4 regions of the Clostridium sp. 'deep sea' genome follow, and region 2 is predicted to be linked to each of the others. Evidence: riboswitches for the same ligand, from Rfam matches in the RefSeq annotation. Region 2 holds a riboswitch; each other region holds the start of a gene.
The links. A riboswitch is a leader RNA that binds a small molecule or an ion and turns the genes downstream of it on or off. The one in region 2 is predicted to bind cobalamin.

Region 1 (3,447 bases), 330 kb from region 2:
AAGGTAATAAAAAAACTTAAGGATAGAGATAACATAATTGTTAATACACCAACAGAAGCACTAGAAAAAATATTGCAAAAAAACTATGAAGAAGTAATGTGCCAAAGCACGCATGTAATAAATGGTTTTGAATATGATAAAACTTTAGCAGAAATAAAAGAATTTAGTAATAAATTTAGTATGTTTTCTTTTGGTAAACCTTTGTTGTCTTCTCATGAAGATTATATATCTTCCGCAAAAGCAGTTTTAAAATACATACCTCAACTTAAGGATAATGAGGCTTTATTTTTAATGGGACATGGTACAGAGCATGCTGCAAACGAATCCTATTTAAATTTAGAAGATGCCTTTAGAGAGTTGGCTCAAGAAAATATTTATGTTGGAACAGTAGAAGGGCACCCTGAAATAGAGGATTTAATGCTTACTATTAAATGTAAAGATATCTCTAAAATACATCTAATGCCTTTTATGATTGTAGCTGGTGATCATGCCCAAAATGATATGGCAAGTGAAGAGCCAGATTCATGGAAATCATTATTAGAGAGTCAAGGTTACTTAGTTGAAGTAAATTTAACTGGACTTGGAGAGATACCAGAGATTAGAGACATATTTGTGAAACATTTAAAACAGGGACAATAAAAAAGGAAATAACTTAGTTAATGCCTTTGTTCATTGAAAATATACTAACTATTCGTAGAAAATAACATTTTACAAGCTCTTCTTGACTAATAATAAGAAAGTCTATAGAATGAATTCAGAATTATATAAAAAAAGATTAATTTTATTTGTTTAATAACATAATTTTAATGAATATGATGTAATAAATTATTAATTAATTTTATAATTAAAAATTGAATAGCGATTTAAGGTTCCTTTGTTGGTAAAACAAAGGCTAAGAGGGAAAACGGTGAAAAACCGTTGCAGCCCCCGTTACTGTAAACATGACGAAATCTTAATTAAGCCACTATTTTAACTAAATGGGAAGGCAAGAGAGTAGAGTGATTGTGAGCCAGGAGACCTGCCTTATATCAAGTTAATCAACTACTTCGGTGGGAGGTAGGTGGCAGTAGTAATTAATAATACTTTTATTATTTATGCACACCTATTCCTAGGTGTGTTTTTTGCTTTAAAAATAGTTGTCTTATTAAAATTTTAGAATGAGGTAAGTTAAATGTCAGCAGTAGTTATCGCAGGTACCAACAGTGGCGCTGGAAAAACAACAGTATCTATGGCTATAATGGCTGCTTTGGCAAAACACCATAAAGTACAGCCTTTTAAAGTAGGTCCAGATTATATTGATCCTGCTTTTCATAGCTATATTACAAAACGTAGTTGTCGCAATCTAGACTCCTGGATGGTTCAGGAAAAATACTTAAAATACCTTTATTTAAAGAATAACAACGATGCAGATATTAGCATCATAGAGGGAGTTATGGGGTTATTTGATGGTGCTGAAATTGGCAGTGATATTGGCAGTACTGCTAAAATTGCAAAAATACTTAGCTTGCCAGTAATTTTAGTAGTTAATGCGCAAGGAATCTCCCAATCAGTTGCCGCTATAGTTAAAGGTTATGCTGATTTTGATAAAGATTTAAACCTTAAGGCTGTTATATTTAATAATGTAAGCGGTGAAAAACACTATCAACTTCTTAAAGAGGCTGTTGAAAAATACAGCAATGTTAAAGCCCTCGGTTATTTAACAAAATCACAAGAGGTTATGTTACCCGAGAGGCATTTGGGTTTGGTTCCAGCAATTGAGCAAGGTCAACTAAACAATATTATAAATAAATTAGCTTACTTAGCAGAGCAAACAATAGACCTTAATGGTATAAAGGCTTTAGCTAAAAAGGCTAAGCCTATAAAAGCTGAGTTTATAAACATAGAAAAAATAACAGACTTAAATCTAGCACTTGCTTATGATAAAGCCTTTAATTTTTATTACCAAGATAATTTAGATTTGTTACAAGAACTAGGTGTAAATATTATAAAATTCAGCCCCTTAACAGATAAATGTCTACCTATTGAAGCGAACATGGTTATGTTCGGTGGGGGTTTTCCAGAGGTCTTTGCTGCTGAATTAGAGAGCAATAAAGCAATGTTAACAGATATAAAAAATAAGCTTTCTTTAGGACTACCTTATGTAGCAGAGTGTGGTGGGTTGATGTATTTATGTAATTCAATAACTACCCTACAAGACAAAAAGCATAGTATGGTAGCTTGGTTTAATAGTGATGCTGTAATGACAAAAAGATTACAGCGTTTTGGTTATGCTACCCTAACAAATTTAAGCAGTAACATTTATGGAGATGAAAATCACACAACGAAAGTTCACGAGTTTCATCGCTCTAAGCTATTGCCAAACACTGAAACCAAAGTTTTTAGTTTACAAAAAATACGTAAACAACAGGTTATAAAAGAATGGACATGTGGTCTTTCAAAACTTAATGGTGTGGGTTCATATGCTCATTTACACTATTATGCAAACTTAAGTTTTCCACAAAACCTTGTAAAATCTGTTAACAACTACTTAAAAAAGGGGAGAAAAAATGACTAACTATATAGTAAACCCATATCTTATAGAGGAAAAAAGCATGGAAATCATTGAATCTATAATGAAAAATCCTGCTGGTTTTTCAAAAATTCAATTACCTGTAATTAAGAGAGTTATCCACACCACTGCGGATTTTGAGTATGAGCAGTTAATAAAATTCAATGGTGAAGTAATAAGTAAAGCCCTAAAATACTTAAAAGAGGGCTGCCAAATTTATACTGACACCAGCATGATTAAGGCAGGTGTTAATAAAACAAAACTGGCTTCATTAAACTGTGAGTTATGCAACTATGTACACGATGACGATATCAAGAAAATAGCTAAAGAGCAGGGCATTACCAGATCAATGGCAGCTATTGAAAAGGCATATTTTAATAAAAATATTAAAATATTTGCCATAGGTAATGCCCCAACTGCTTTGTTTAAATTATTAGAACTCTGTAATCAGTATACCAAAGAAACCCCCATTATTATTGGGGTACCTGTAGGATTTGTGGGGGCAGCAGAGTCTAAACAACAATTAGCTAACCATAAACATATTCCTTATATAACAGTTGAAGGTCGTAAAGGTGGAAGTACTGTTACTGTAGCAATTATTAACGCCTTATTAAAACAAATAAAGTAGGCTAACTATGCTTAATAAATTTATTAATAAAGGCGGAAAAAAACTAAGATATGGCTATACTACAGGTTCTTGCGCTACAGCTGCTGCTAAAGCAGCTACTAAAATGCTTTTAACTCAAAAGCCTCTTAAAACAGTGTTGATAGATACCCCAAAGGGTTGGAGACTAGAGCTTAATATTCACGATATAGAAATATCTAAAGACTTTGTTAGCTGTTCAGTAATTAAAGATAGTGGAGACGATCCTGATATAACTAATGGAATTAAAGTTTTT
Region 2 (3,447 bases):
TGACGATATATACCAAGAAGTGTTTTTACAGCTTATTCGTCATATCAGCTCATTAAAAAGTGAGAAACATGTGAAGTATTGGCTAATAAGAACAACAATAAATAAATGTAAAAATCACCTTAGCTCGTTTTGGAGAAATAACATAACTGAAACTGATTTAAACAGTTTTACTAATAATAATACTGAGGTTGATGATGTTTATTATTTGGTATTAGCCCTAAAACCTAAGTTTAAAAGTGTTGTATACCTGCATTATTATGAGGGATATAAAATTGATGAAATTGCTTTAATACTAAAATCAAGACCTGGAACAATTAAATCTAGATTATATAAAGCAAGAAATATCTTGAAAAAACAAATTGCAAAAGGAGATTAATAACTATGAATTTTGAAAAATATAATAAACTAATATCAAAAATTACAGCACCAGAAGAGCTGAAGAAAAAAACACTTATTCTCATGAATAAGGAAAAAAAACACCATGTAAAACCTGTTTTTATGAAACTTAAATATGCCTCAATTATAACCTGTATACTTGTATTATCAATAACTACCGCAGTTTTTGCTGCAAGTATTTTTTCACCACTCGATGGTGATGAGTTAAGGTTAAGTAGCGAATATAAAGGTAATGGAATTATTACTGTAAATATAGATAATCTTTCTGAAAAAACGCTAGCTTTAGAGAAAAATCTTAAATTAATGCTTTATAGTACTGGTAAAGAGGTAGAACGAGATTATGATGGTAAAATATTAGTGACTAATACTAAAGTAGATCCTAAATCATCTACAAAAATGAAAATTGATATTTCTAATGTCTATAATATAGAGAAACTTGAACAACCCCTAACAGATGATGCCTACTATTTAATCCTTACCAATAATAGATTTATTTTTGGTCATGATTGGCAATGCACTGTGAAATTTTCTAAAACAATTGTCAGTGACAAAAATCATCCTGGACCAATGGTGGTTGATAGCGACATAATAAAAAATATTAATAAAGAACTGCAATATTATTTTGAGAGTAATGAGGTAGAAACACCTGAGTTAGAGATAACTAAAGAGTATGTAAACACTTACGAAAAAATCTTTAAAAACATTGAAAAGCCCATAGTATCATCTTCAAGTGGTAAGTTATATTTACAAGAAGAGGATGATGTTATTTTTGATAAAAATCTTTCACAAGATGAACAAAAAGAACTTATTGGAATGAATTATTTCTGTAGGGATGCAGGTAGAAAATTGATAGCAACAATGGAGGAATCTGCGTTGGTTGTGTCAGCGATGGTTCCTCAAAAAAAATATCCAGGCAGCTATAGTGCTTTACCCTTGTTATATATTATGACATATGATAAAGAAGATATTTCTTCTAATGATGACTATGTATTTATCTATGGAAATCTATATACATTTAATGAACTTGAAGATTTAAAAGTATATGAAGACAAATTATCCATCTGTTATGACATAAGTTCGTTAATTTACACTGACTTAGATGAGTATATTGAGTCATATGTGCAAGCAACACCTACAGCTAGTTATAACGACGAGATTGATGAAACAGTAAAAAATATTTATAATTATTTTAAAGATAACATGAGTAATTTATTTAAATACCATGAGAGTAATTAGTTAATTAAAATTAGTGTGGCTTATGCTGCACTATTTTTTTATTTACGTATAGGGTAAAAAGTAATAATACTATTATCGAATATGTTAAATTATTATGATTTGTAGTTAAAAATTACCAAAAAAGTACATGATAGTACTTGAATATTGAGAGTAATTGCCATATACTAACTTTGGCATAGAAAAGGTGCTCGTAATTGAGGTAATAGGGAAAATAGTGTAAATCTATTGCAGCCCCCGCTACTGTAAGCAGCAATGAAATCTTGTAACCACTGGAGTAATCTGGGAAGGAAAGAGAGTAAATTAAGCTGTAAGTCAGGAAACCTGCCTTTTCTTATTTCAATAAAAACTTCGGTGGGAGGTTCATTTATTAACGGTGTTATTAAATGTACACGTTTTTACTCTTGCCTCTTGGGCAGGAGTTTTTTTATTTCCTCAAAACAAATTTAAGGAGAGAAAAATGAAAAGAAAACTCTTAATAGTAATGATTATTGCTCTTATTTCTTGTATGGCATTGGCGGGTTGTAATAAAGTAGCCCATGAAAAAGGAGCTAGTGTACCAGAGCACAACAATACTAGAACAATCACTGATTTATCAGGGCAAGAAGTAGTATTGCCTGCTGCCAGTGAACTTAATAAAGTTATTATAATAGCTCCACCATTGTTAGCAACGTATGCAAATGTTGTTAAAGATACCGAAAAACTCGTTGGTGTACATCCCCGCTGTATAAGCGATGCAAATCAAGAACTGCTAAAACTTGTTGTTCCTAATTATAAATCAATAAATACAAGTTTTTTAAAGGGCTTTACTTCAAATGCAGAAGAGATATTAAAAATGGCTCCAGATGTAATACTTGTTTATGGGGATTTTCAGAAAAAAGGCTTAGAAAATATTGATATTCCGATAGTAGACTTTTTTATAAAAAATCCCAAAAATGAGGATTGGTCAGTTCAAATAGATAGCCTAATGAGAGAAGTTTTTGAAATTACAGAGCAAAATACATTACAAAAAGAATGGGATAAGGCAAATGAAATAGTTAATGAGGCCTTAAAAAATATCAAAGATGAAGATAAAAAATTAGCAATAATGGTACGAAGCAATAGTGAAGAAATGTTTACTGTAAGAGGTGGAAACTATTATGGTGACGATTGGCTAGTAAAAACAGGTCTTATAAACGCTGCCAAAGATTTAAAAGAAGATGGTGCTCAAATTTCTATGGAGCAATTATATGAATGGAATCCAGAGGTAGTTTATGATTTTCTTGGTGCTGATGCAGATAAGTATTTAGCAAACGAAATCAAAGGACAAGATTGGGATAGTGTAAAAGCATATGAAAATAAGCAAATATACCATATGCCAGAAGGAATGTTTAATTGGGGATCTCCTAATGTTGATTCACCACTCACTTTAATATGGATGACTATGAAGAACTATCCTGATTTGATTGAAGAAGAGTTTTTTAATAATTATATGAAACAGTATTATAAAAGGCAGTACAATATTGATTTAACAGATGAGTTGATGAAGTCAATACTTAATCCTCAAAAATAGCAATAAATACTAAAAGTATATCTATAGTAAGATGTAAAAACCTATATAAACAGGCAGGTAAATGTATTGCTGCTTCCCTGCTTGTTTATAAAATATTATTTGAATAGATAATTAATTTATCTTTACTATTAATAATTGATATAAATATATATATATTTTAAAGATTAAATAAGGAGATATGATATTGAAAAGTGCAATTAAAATGCCACAATATAGTGCTGAGATGTTTTTACGCAAATCATACGAACTACTTGAAACAGAATTAA
Region 3 (3,447 bases), 1.8 Mb from region 2:
TATATATTAATACATTTTCCAAAACCCATGCTCCTAGATGAAAGAGTAGACTGGAGTAGCTGGAGATTTGCAGATACCAGTGAGTTTTATAACGAAACAGACTATCCGTATGAAATGTTTATGCAAAAAAGTGAGGAGTTTTTTATTTGGCTTACAAAGCAAGCAAAAGCGTATGGTTTTACTCCTGTTTTAGAGTTCGACTTAGTAAATAAGTATATCTATGATAACAAAAAATTTTATGAGCTAATTACCAGTTATCCATTAATTAAAATCTGTTTAGATATCCCAAGGCTTCATTTACAAACACAGCTAGATAAATACTTTAAGGTAGATAGCTTTATTAATCAGTACGCAAAACATACCTATTTAGTTCATTTATCTAATCTTAGCATTGAAAAAGGACTAAACCACTATCCAGCCTTACCTAGCCTAAGCCCAAAAGAGGGTTGGGCGGATGTTGAGACCTATTTAAATAAAATAAAAGAACACAATAATAGCTTTAAGCTTTTATACGAGCACTGGTCAAATGCAGTTAATGCCAAACAACTACAAGAATGTTACGACTGGATAGAGGGTATTTTAAGCTAGAACATGTGTTACTAATACAATTAAATTACTTATCATTATAAAATAAATTATCATTAATACAACATGGAATGACTCCAGATTATAGTGCTGAGGCGTAAGAACTTTTATTAAGCAATAACATCTTCATTTTCCTTTGTGTTCTTGTATAATAAAAGAGTGGTTAAATGTAATGTAGGATTTTTAAACCTTCTATTAAATAAAACCAGCGTAGCGAATTATTATTAATAATTTAGCGAGAGGTAATAACATGAACATAAACCAATATATTAATAGCTTGCATGGAAAAAGCCCCAGTGTTTTAGCTGAGATAGAGCAAAATAATGTAACAGGCAAGATAATTTACCCAACTTTAGGAGCAGAAGCAGGTAGATTTTTATACTGCTATATCTTAGCCCATAAACCAAAACAAATTTTAGAGTTAGGTACAGGCTGTGGTTATGCCACAATCTATATGGCCTTAGCAGCTAAAACATATGGTGGTAAAATAATCTCTATTGAAAATAATTCAAACGTACTGGCTGTTGCTAAAAAAAATGTTAGTAAAGCAAAATGTGAAGATAACGTTACTTTATGTTTAGCTAATGCAGAGCAATATGTGCAAACGTGTGAACTAAAATTCGATTTAATACTTCAAGATACCTATCCACAGCTGTATAGCAAGATGCTTAGTAACTGTATTAATATTTTAAACAAAGGCAAAGCCTTAATAACCCATGATGCTTTAGTAGAAATACTAAATGCTCCACCACAATTAGCTAATGATATGAGTGAGTTTAATACCTTATTAACTAAACAACAAAACTTAAGCTCAGCCTTATTGCCTATGAATGATGGGTTATGGTTATCTATAAAAAAATAAGCCTTGAATTTTTTATAAACTAAGCTATAATTAGTGGTGAAAATTGAATATTAGCATGTTTAGGTGCCTTAGTATTTTAAGGAGAATAGGGAATCAGGTGCAAAACCTGAGCGGACCCGCCACTGTAAGCAGCATAAGCTGTAAGTCAGGAGACCTGCCTATCCATAGTTGCTAGTTACCTTCGGGGAATGAGGTGATGCATTGATAAAGTATGTATTTTATTTCCTCTGATAATTCAGGGGTTTTTTTGTGTTTGAATTAGGAGAGGAGATAAAGAAATGAAAACAAAGAGATTAGTAAGAATGGCACTGTTAATTGCTATGTCTTATATCGGGGCGTATATCAAACCCTTTTCTGGACTAGTTGCTACTGCAGCTTTTGACTCAATGCCTGGATTTTTTGCTGCTGCCTGGATTTCACCCCTTGATGGCTGTATTGTGGGTGCAATAGGACATCTATTTACGGCAATGTTACAAGGCTTTTATTTAACTATACCAGTTCACTTAGTGTTAGCTGTTGAAATGGGTTTAATATGTTATGTGTTTGGGTTTATTTGGAGAAAATCTAAAATTGCAGCTATTATTCTTGCTTCTTTACTAAATGGCGTAGCCTCGCCTTTAAGCTTGGTAGTTTTTCCCCATTTAAGCCTTAAAGTATTGTGGGCTATGGTTCCTGTATTAGTATTTGCATCAGTGGCAAATATAGTGGCTGCAGCTGGTTTAACCCTAGCAATGCCTAAAAAAATAAAGAAGATATAACTGTGAAGTATCGAGACGCATTAGTTACAGAATCAAGTAGTAAAACTTTAATAATAACTGCCGATAATAGTGTATCTATTGGTAACAAAGAACATGACTATATTAAAGTTGACCCCAAATTAGTGGGTGCCTTAACAGCTAGAGTTGCTTTACTAGAGGCGGTATGTTTAAATGCTCAGCCAATAGCTGTATCCTGTACTTTATCTTTTCCTTTTGATAGTGCAGATGCGCAAAATATAATGACTGGTATTAAGAGCGAAATGTTAAACTATAGCTTAACAGAACAACAGCTTACAGGAAGCTGTGAAAGCAATTTTCCTGCAACTGTAACAGCAATTGGTATCACTGTAATTAGCGAGCTGTTAAATGAACCCTTAATAAATAAAACAAAGTTAAATGACAAGATTTTTGTAATAGGAAAACCCTTAGTAGGTCCAGAGGTAGTACAGCATAAAAGCCTCTTACCTACTGTAAACACCATAAAGAAATTACAAAGTTTAAAAAATATCCATGAAATTATTCCTTGTGGCTCCGGAGGAGTTAACTCTGAGTTAAAACAGGCTACACTTAATAATGACTGCCATATTGAGTTAGTAAATACCGAACTAGACTTAAACAAATCAGCTGGTCCAGCAACGTGTTTAATTGTAGTTGGAGATATTGAATTACAACATCTTCAATCAGCAATAAATAATAAAATAACCTTAATCGGTTATGTAAGGAGTAAAAATGAAAAAGAATATTAGAGTATTACTAATACTTATGCTTAGCATAGCTTTATTAGCTGCATGTAATACAAATAAAGCAAGAGCAAACGACCTAAAAATAACTGATCAAATGAATCGAGAAATAACTATTAAAGGTGAGGTAACTAAAATTGTTTCATTAGCACCTAGTGCTACCGAAATGCTCTTTGCCTTAGGATTAGGAGAAAGAGTTGTAGGTGTAACAGATTCTTGTAACTATCCTGAAGAATCCCAGAGCATAGAAAAAGTTGGTGGCTTTAAAGGCCCTAATCTTGAAAAAATAGTTGCAGCAGAGCCAAACGTAGTATTCTCTTCAACAGTCTCTCAAGAAACAGTAGAGGCTTTAGACCAAGCTGGTATACCAGTAGTTGTCTTAAATCCTCAAAATATTGAGAGCATTTATCAAGCAATAGAGTTAATGGGTAAAGTATGTAATAGTGCCGAAAACGCAGATCAATTAGTAAATGATATAACTGCTCGCGTAAATGCTGTAAAA
Region 4 (3,447 bases), 1.2 Mb from region 2:
CCTTAAAACTGCTTTAATACGTGGTTCTTTTGAGTACCAAGGTCAAAAGTGTTCAGCTGCCTCACGTGCCTATATTCCAGCAAGCATTTATAACATTATTAAAGATGATTTAATAGCAGACGTTAGTAAAATTTCAGTTGGCGATGTTGAAGATTTTACTAATTATATGAGTGCAGTTATTGATAAAGTGGCCTTTAATAAAATTGCCAGCTATATTGATTACGCTAAAAACTCAAATGAAGCTGAAATTATTACTGGGGGAACCTACGATGACTCTGTAGGCTATTTTATTGACCCTACTATTATAGTAACTAGCAACCCTAAGTTTAAGACAATGCAAGAAGAAATTTTTGGACCTGTACTTACTATTTATGTATATAATGACGAAGAATTTGAAGATACATTACAGCTATGTGATGAAACATCACCTTATGCTTTAACAGGGGCAATTTTTGCTCAGGATAGATATGTAATAGAACATATGGAAGAAGTACTAAGCCACAGTGCTGGTAACTTTTACATTAATGACAAACCAACAGGTGCCGTAGTTGGTCAACAGCCTTTTGGTGGTTCACGTAAGTCAGGAACAAATGACAAGGCAGGAAGTAAATTAAACCTACAGAGATGGGTAACTTTAAGAAATATTAAAGAAAACTTTAATCCGCCTCATTCATATAAGTATAAATTTATGCAAGATTAATTACTACTATAAGTTTTAGTAGATAACTTAATAAACACACAGAAAAAGACCCATATAGGGTCTTTTTCATTTAAAAACCTATAATTTAATGTTTGTAGCCTAGTACCTTAAACACAAAAAAGACCTTAAAGTTTAAAAAACAACATTGACAGTTTTATAAATGCATTGTATAGTGAAGCGGAATTGAATATTCGGCTATTGGTGAAATTGTTAATACGCAATTTCTTAAAAGGGAAGTTTGGTTAAAAGCCAACACGGTCCCGCCACTGTAAAGGTTAGAAATTTATTATTACCACTGTACTTATGTATGGGAAGGAATAAATTTTGTTATGCCTAAGTCAGGAGACCTGCCAGTAGTAACAATGCTGTAATTTACTCACGAGGATGAGGAGGTGTTATTAAACTATGGTAGGATTATGTATTCTACTGTTTTTGATGTTTGCTTTTCGTAAAGGAAAGGTAAAAGCCAACGAGCACCAGCATTTTTTGAATGCTGGTTTTTTTATTTTTTAAGGTGATAATTTGAGGAGGAGAATCATTTGGATATAAAAAGTATTATCACAAACCCTTTTGTTCTTTTGTTTTTAAGTATAGTTTTAGGGCAGTATCTTGGTAAACTTGAGTATAAAAACTTTAAACTAGGTAGCTCTGGGGGGCTATTTGTTGGCATTTTTTTAAGCTACACGGTAACTAAATGGGTAGCTATTAATGGCAATGTTAGTTTTGGAGCCCCTTTTGTTACCAAAGATTTGTTTAGCTTAAGTTTAATTGGCTTTATTGCCTCAGTGGGTCTTATTGCTTCTAAAAACATTAAACAAACTATTAAAAAAAATGGCTTAAAATTTGTATTTTTGGCTTTTGTTATTACATTTACAGGGGCATGTTTAACCCTAATATTTGCTAAATCCTTTACTCACTTTAGTAACGCAAGCATTATTGGTACTTATGTTGGTTCTTTAACAAGCTCGCCAGGATTAGCTACCGCTTTAGAAATGGCTAAAAATTCAGTAGCTAATAGTGAAGCTTTAGTAGGCTTAGGCTATTCAATATCTTATGTACCTGGAGTAGCAATAGTTATTATTTTTGCTCAGTTTATGGGTAAAAAATATACTAAACAAGGTAAAAATGATAACACTAACGACAATATAACAGAATCAAAAAATACTAGTTTTGATATTATAGCTTTTAGCTTTGTATGTTTAACAGGGGTATTACTTGGCAAAGTAAAGATTTATTTGGGTTCTTTTATTGGTAATTTTGCTTTAGGATCAACCGGTGGAGTACTAATTATGTCTTTAATATTAGGTGAGGTAAAAAAAATTGGCTCTATGAACTTTAGTATGAGTAAAAAATCATTATCAGTAGTTAGAGATATTTCTCTTAATATGTTTTTAGCTATTGTTGGATTAAACTATGGCTATAATGCGGTGTCTCTCATACAGAGCTCTGGCTTGCAATTACTATTATTTGGACTTACTACAGGTAGTCTCAGTGTTTTTATGGGCTATGTGGTAGGCAAATTTGTGCTAAAGCTTAATGTAATACACTTAATAGGTGGTATTTGTGGTGGTATGACAAGTACACCAGGTTTAGCGGCCTCTATTGAGGCGGTTAATAGTGAAGAGGTTACGGTAGGATATGGTGCTACTTATCCATTTGCTCTCTTTTTTATGATTTTATTCACTAATATCTTATTTAAAATATAATATTAGGAGTTTAATTTATGAATATACATGAGTATCAGGCAAAGAGAATTTTAAGTAGTTTTAATATAAATGTGCCAAAGGGCAAGGTTGTTTTTAATAAAGAAGATGCGGAAAGACTAGTTTGGGGTTTAGAGAGCGATGTTGTTGCCGTTAAAGCCCAAATTCATGCTGGCGGACGAGGAAAAGCTGGTGGAGTAAAACTGGCAAATAGTATTGACGAGGTTAAAAAATATACCAATGAATTACTAGGTAAAGTTTTAGTTACTCATCAAACTGGTCCCGAGGGTAAACAGGTTAACTGTGTTTTACTAGAAGAAGGTTGTGAGATTGAATCGGAGTATTATTTGGGATTAGTTTTAGATCGTGATACTTCAACAGTTGCTTTAATAGCCTCTGAAGAAGGTGGTACTGAGATTGAGCAGGTTGCCCAAAATAGTCCCGAAAAAATTATTAAGGTTTTTATTAACCCTTTAGTAGGATTAACAGATTTTCAGGCAAGACAAATTGCATATGGAATCAACATGCCTACTCAATTAATTAATAAAGCTGTTAAGGTAATGAAAAATCTTTATAGTTGTTTTATAGAAAAAGACTGCTCTATTGCAGAAATTAACCCATTAGTTATAACTAAGGAAAATGATATTTTAGCCCTTGATGCTAAGCTAAACTTTGATAGCAATGCCCTATACCGTCAAAAAGATATTTTTGCTCTTAGGGACGAGAGTGAAGAAGATAAAAAAGAGCTTGAGGCCTCTAGGTATGGTTTGTCTTATATATCTTTAAATGGTTCTATTGGATGCATGGTTAATGGAGCCGGTTTAGCTATGGCTACTATGGATATTATTAAGCACTACGGCGGTAATCCTGCTAATTTTTTGGATGTTGGTGGTGGTGCTACAGAGGATAAAATAAGTAAGGCTTTAAAAATTATTCTTAGTGATACTAATGTTAAAGGTGTTTTTGTTAATATTTTTGGTGGAATAATGAAGTGTGATGTAATTGCTCGTGGGGTTGTTAATGCCTTAAAAAATACTAAGTTAG

Region 1: another riboswitch for cobalamin. It lies ahead of IMX26_RS08000 (cobyrinate a,c-diamide synthase); the one in region 2 lies ahead of IMX26_RS06410 (ABC transporter substrate-binding protein).
Region 3: another riboswitch for cobalamin. It lies ahead of IMX26_RS14865 (ECF transporter S component); the one in region 2 lies ahead of IMX26_RS06410 (ABC transporter substrate-binding protein).
Region 4: another riboswitch for cobalamin. It lies ahead of IMX26_RS12035 (YidE/YbjL duplication); the one in region 2 lies ahead of IMX26_RS06410 (ABC transporter substrate-binding protein).

Annotation. Positions count from the first base shown of each region.
Region 1 is NZ_CP063353.1:1,701,145-1,704,591, reverse strand. It holds gene IMX26_RS08005 (sirohydrochlorin cobaltochelatase) at 1-639, shown strand, start outside; cobalamin riboswitch at 850-1,041, shown strand; gene IMX26_RS08000 (cobyrinate a,c-diamide synthase) at 1,172-2,554, shown strand; gene IMX26_RS07995 (precorrin-8X methylmutase) at 2,547-3,176, shown strand; gene cbiD (cobalt-precorrin-5B (C(1))-methyltransferase CbiD) at 3,184-3,447, shown strand, end outside.
Region 2 is NZ_CP063353.1:1,367,064-1,370,510, reverse strand. It holds gene IMX26_RS06420 (RNA polymerase sigma factor) at 1-376, shown strand, start outside; gene IMX26_RS06415 (hypothetical protein) at 382-1,632, shown strand; cobalamin riboswitch at 1,798-1,976, shown strand; gene IMX26_RS06410 (ABC transporter substrate-binding protein) at 2,090-3,181, shown strand; gene IMX26_RS06405 (class I SAM-dependent methyltransferase) at 3,366-3,447, shown strand, end outside.
Region 3 is NZ_CP063353.1:3,189,425-3,192,871, forward strand. It holds gene IMX26_RS14855 (sugar phosphate isomerase/epimerase) at 1-588, shown strand, start outside; gene IMX26_RS14860 (methyltransferase domain-containing protein) at 836-1,447, shown strand; cobalamin riboswitch at 1,492-1,624, shown strand; gene IMX26_RS14865 (ECF transporter S component) at 1,726-2,205, shown strand; gene IMX26_RS14870 (AIR synthase related protein) at 2,208-2,951, shown strand; gene IMX26_RS14875 (cobalamin-binding protein) at 2,935-3,447, shown strand, end outside.
Region 4 is NZ_CP063353.1:2,579,209-2,582,655, reverse strand. It holds gene pruA (L-glutamate gamma-semialdehyde dehydrogenase) at 1-700, shown strand, start outside; cobalamin riboswitch at 883-1,070, shown strand; gene IMX26_RS12035 (YidE/YbjL duplication) at 1,240-2,406, shown strand; gene sucC (ADP-forming succinate--CoA ligase subunit beta) at 2,424-3,447, shown strand, end outside.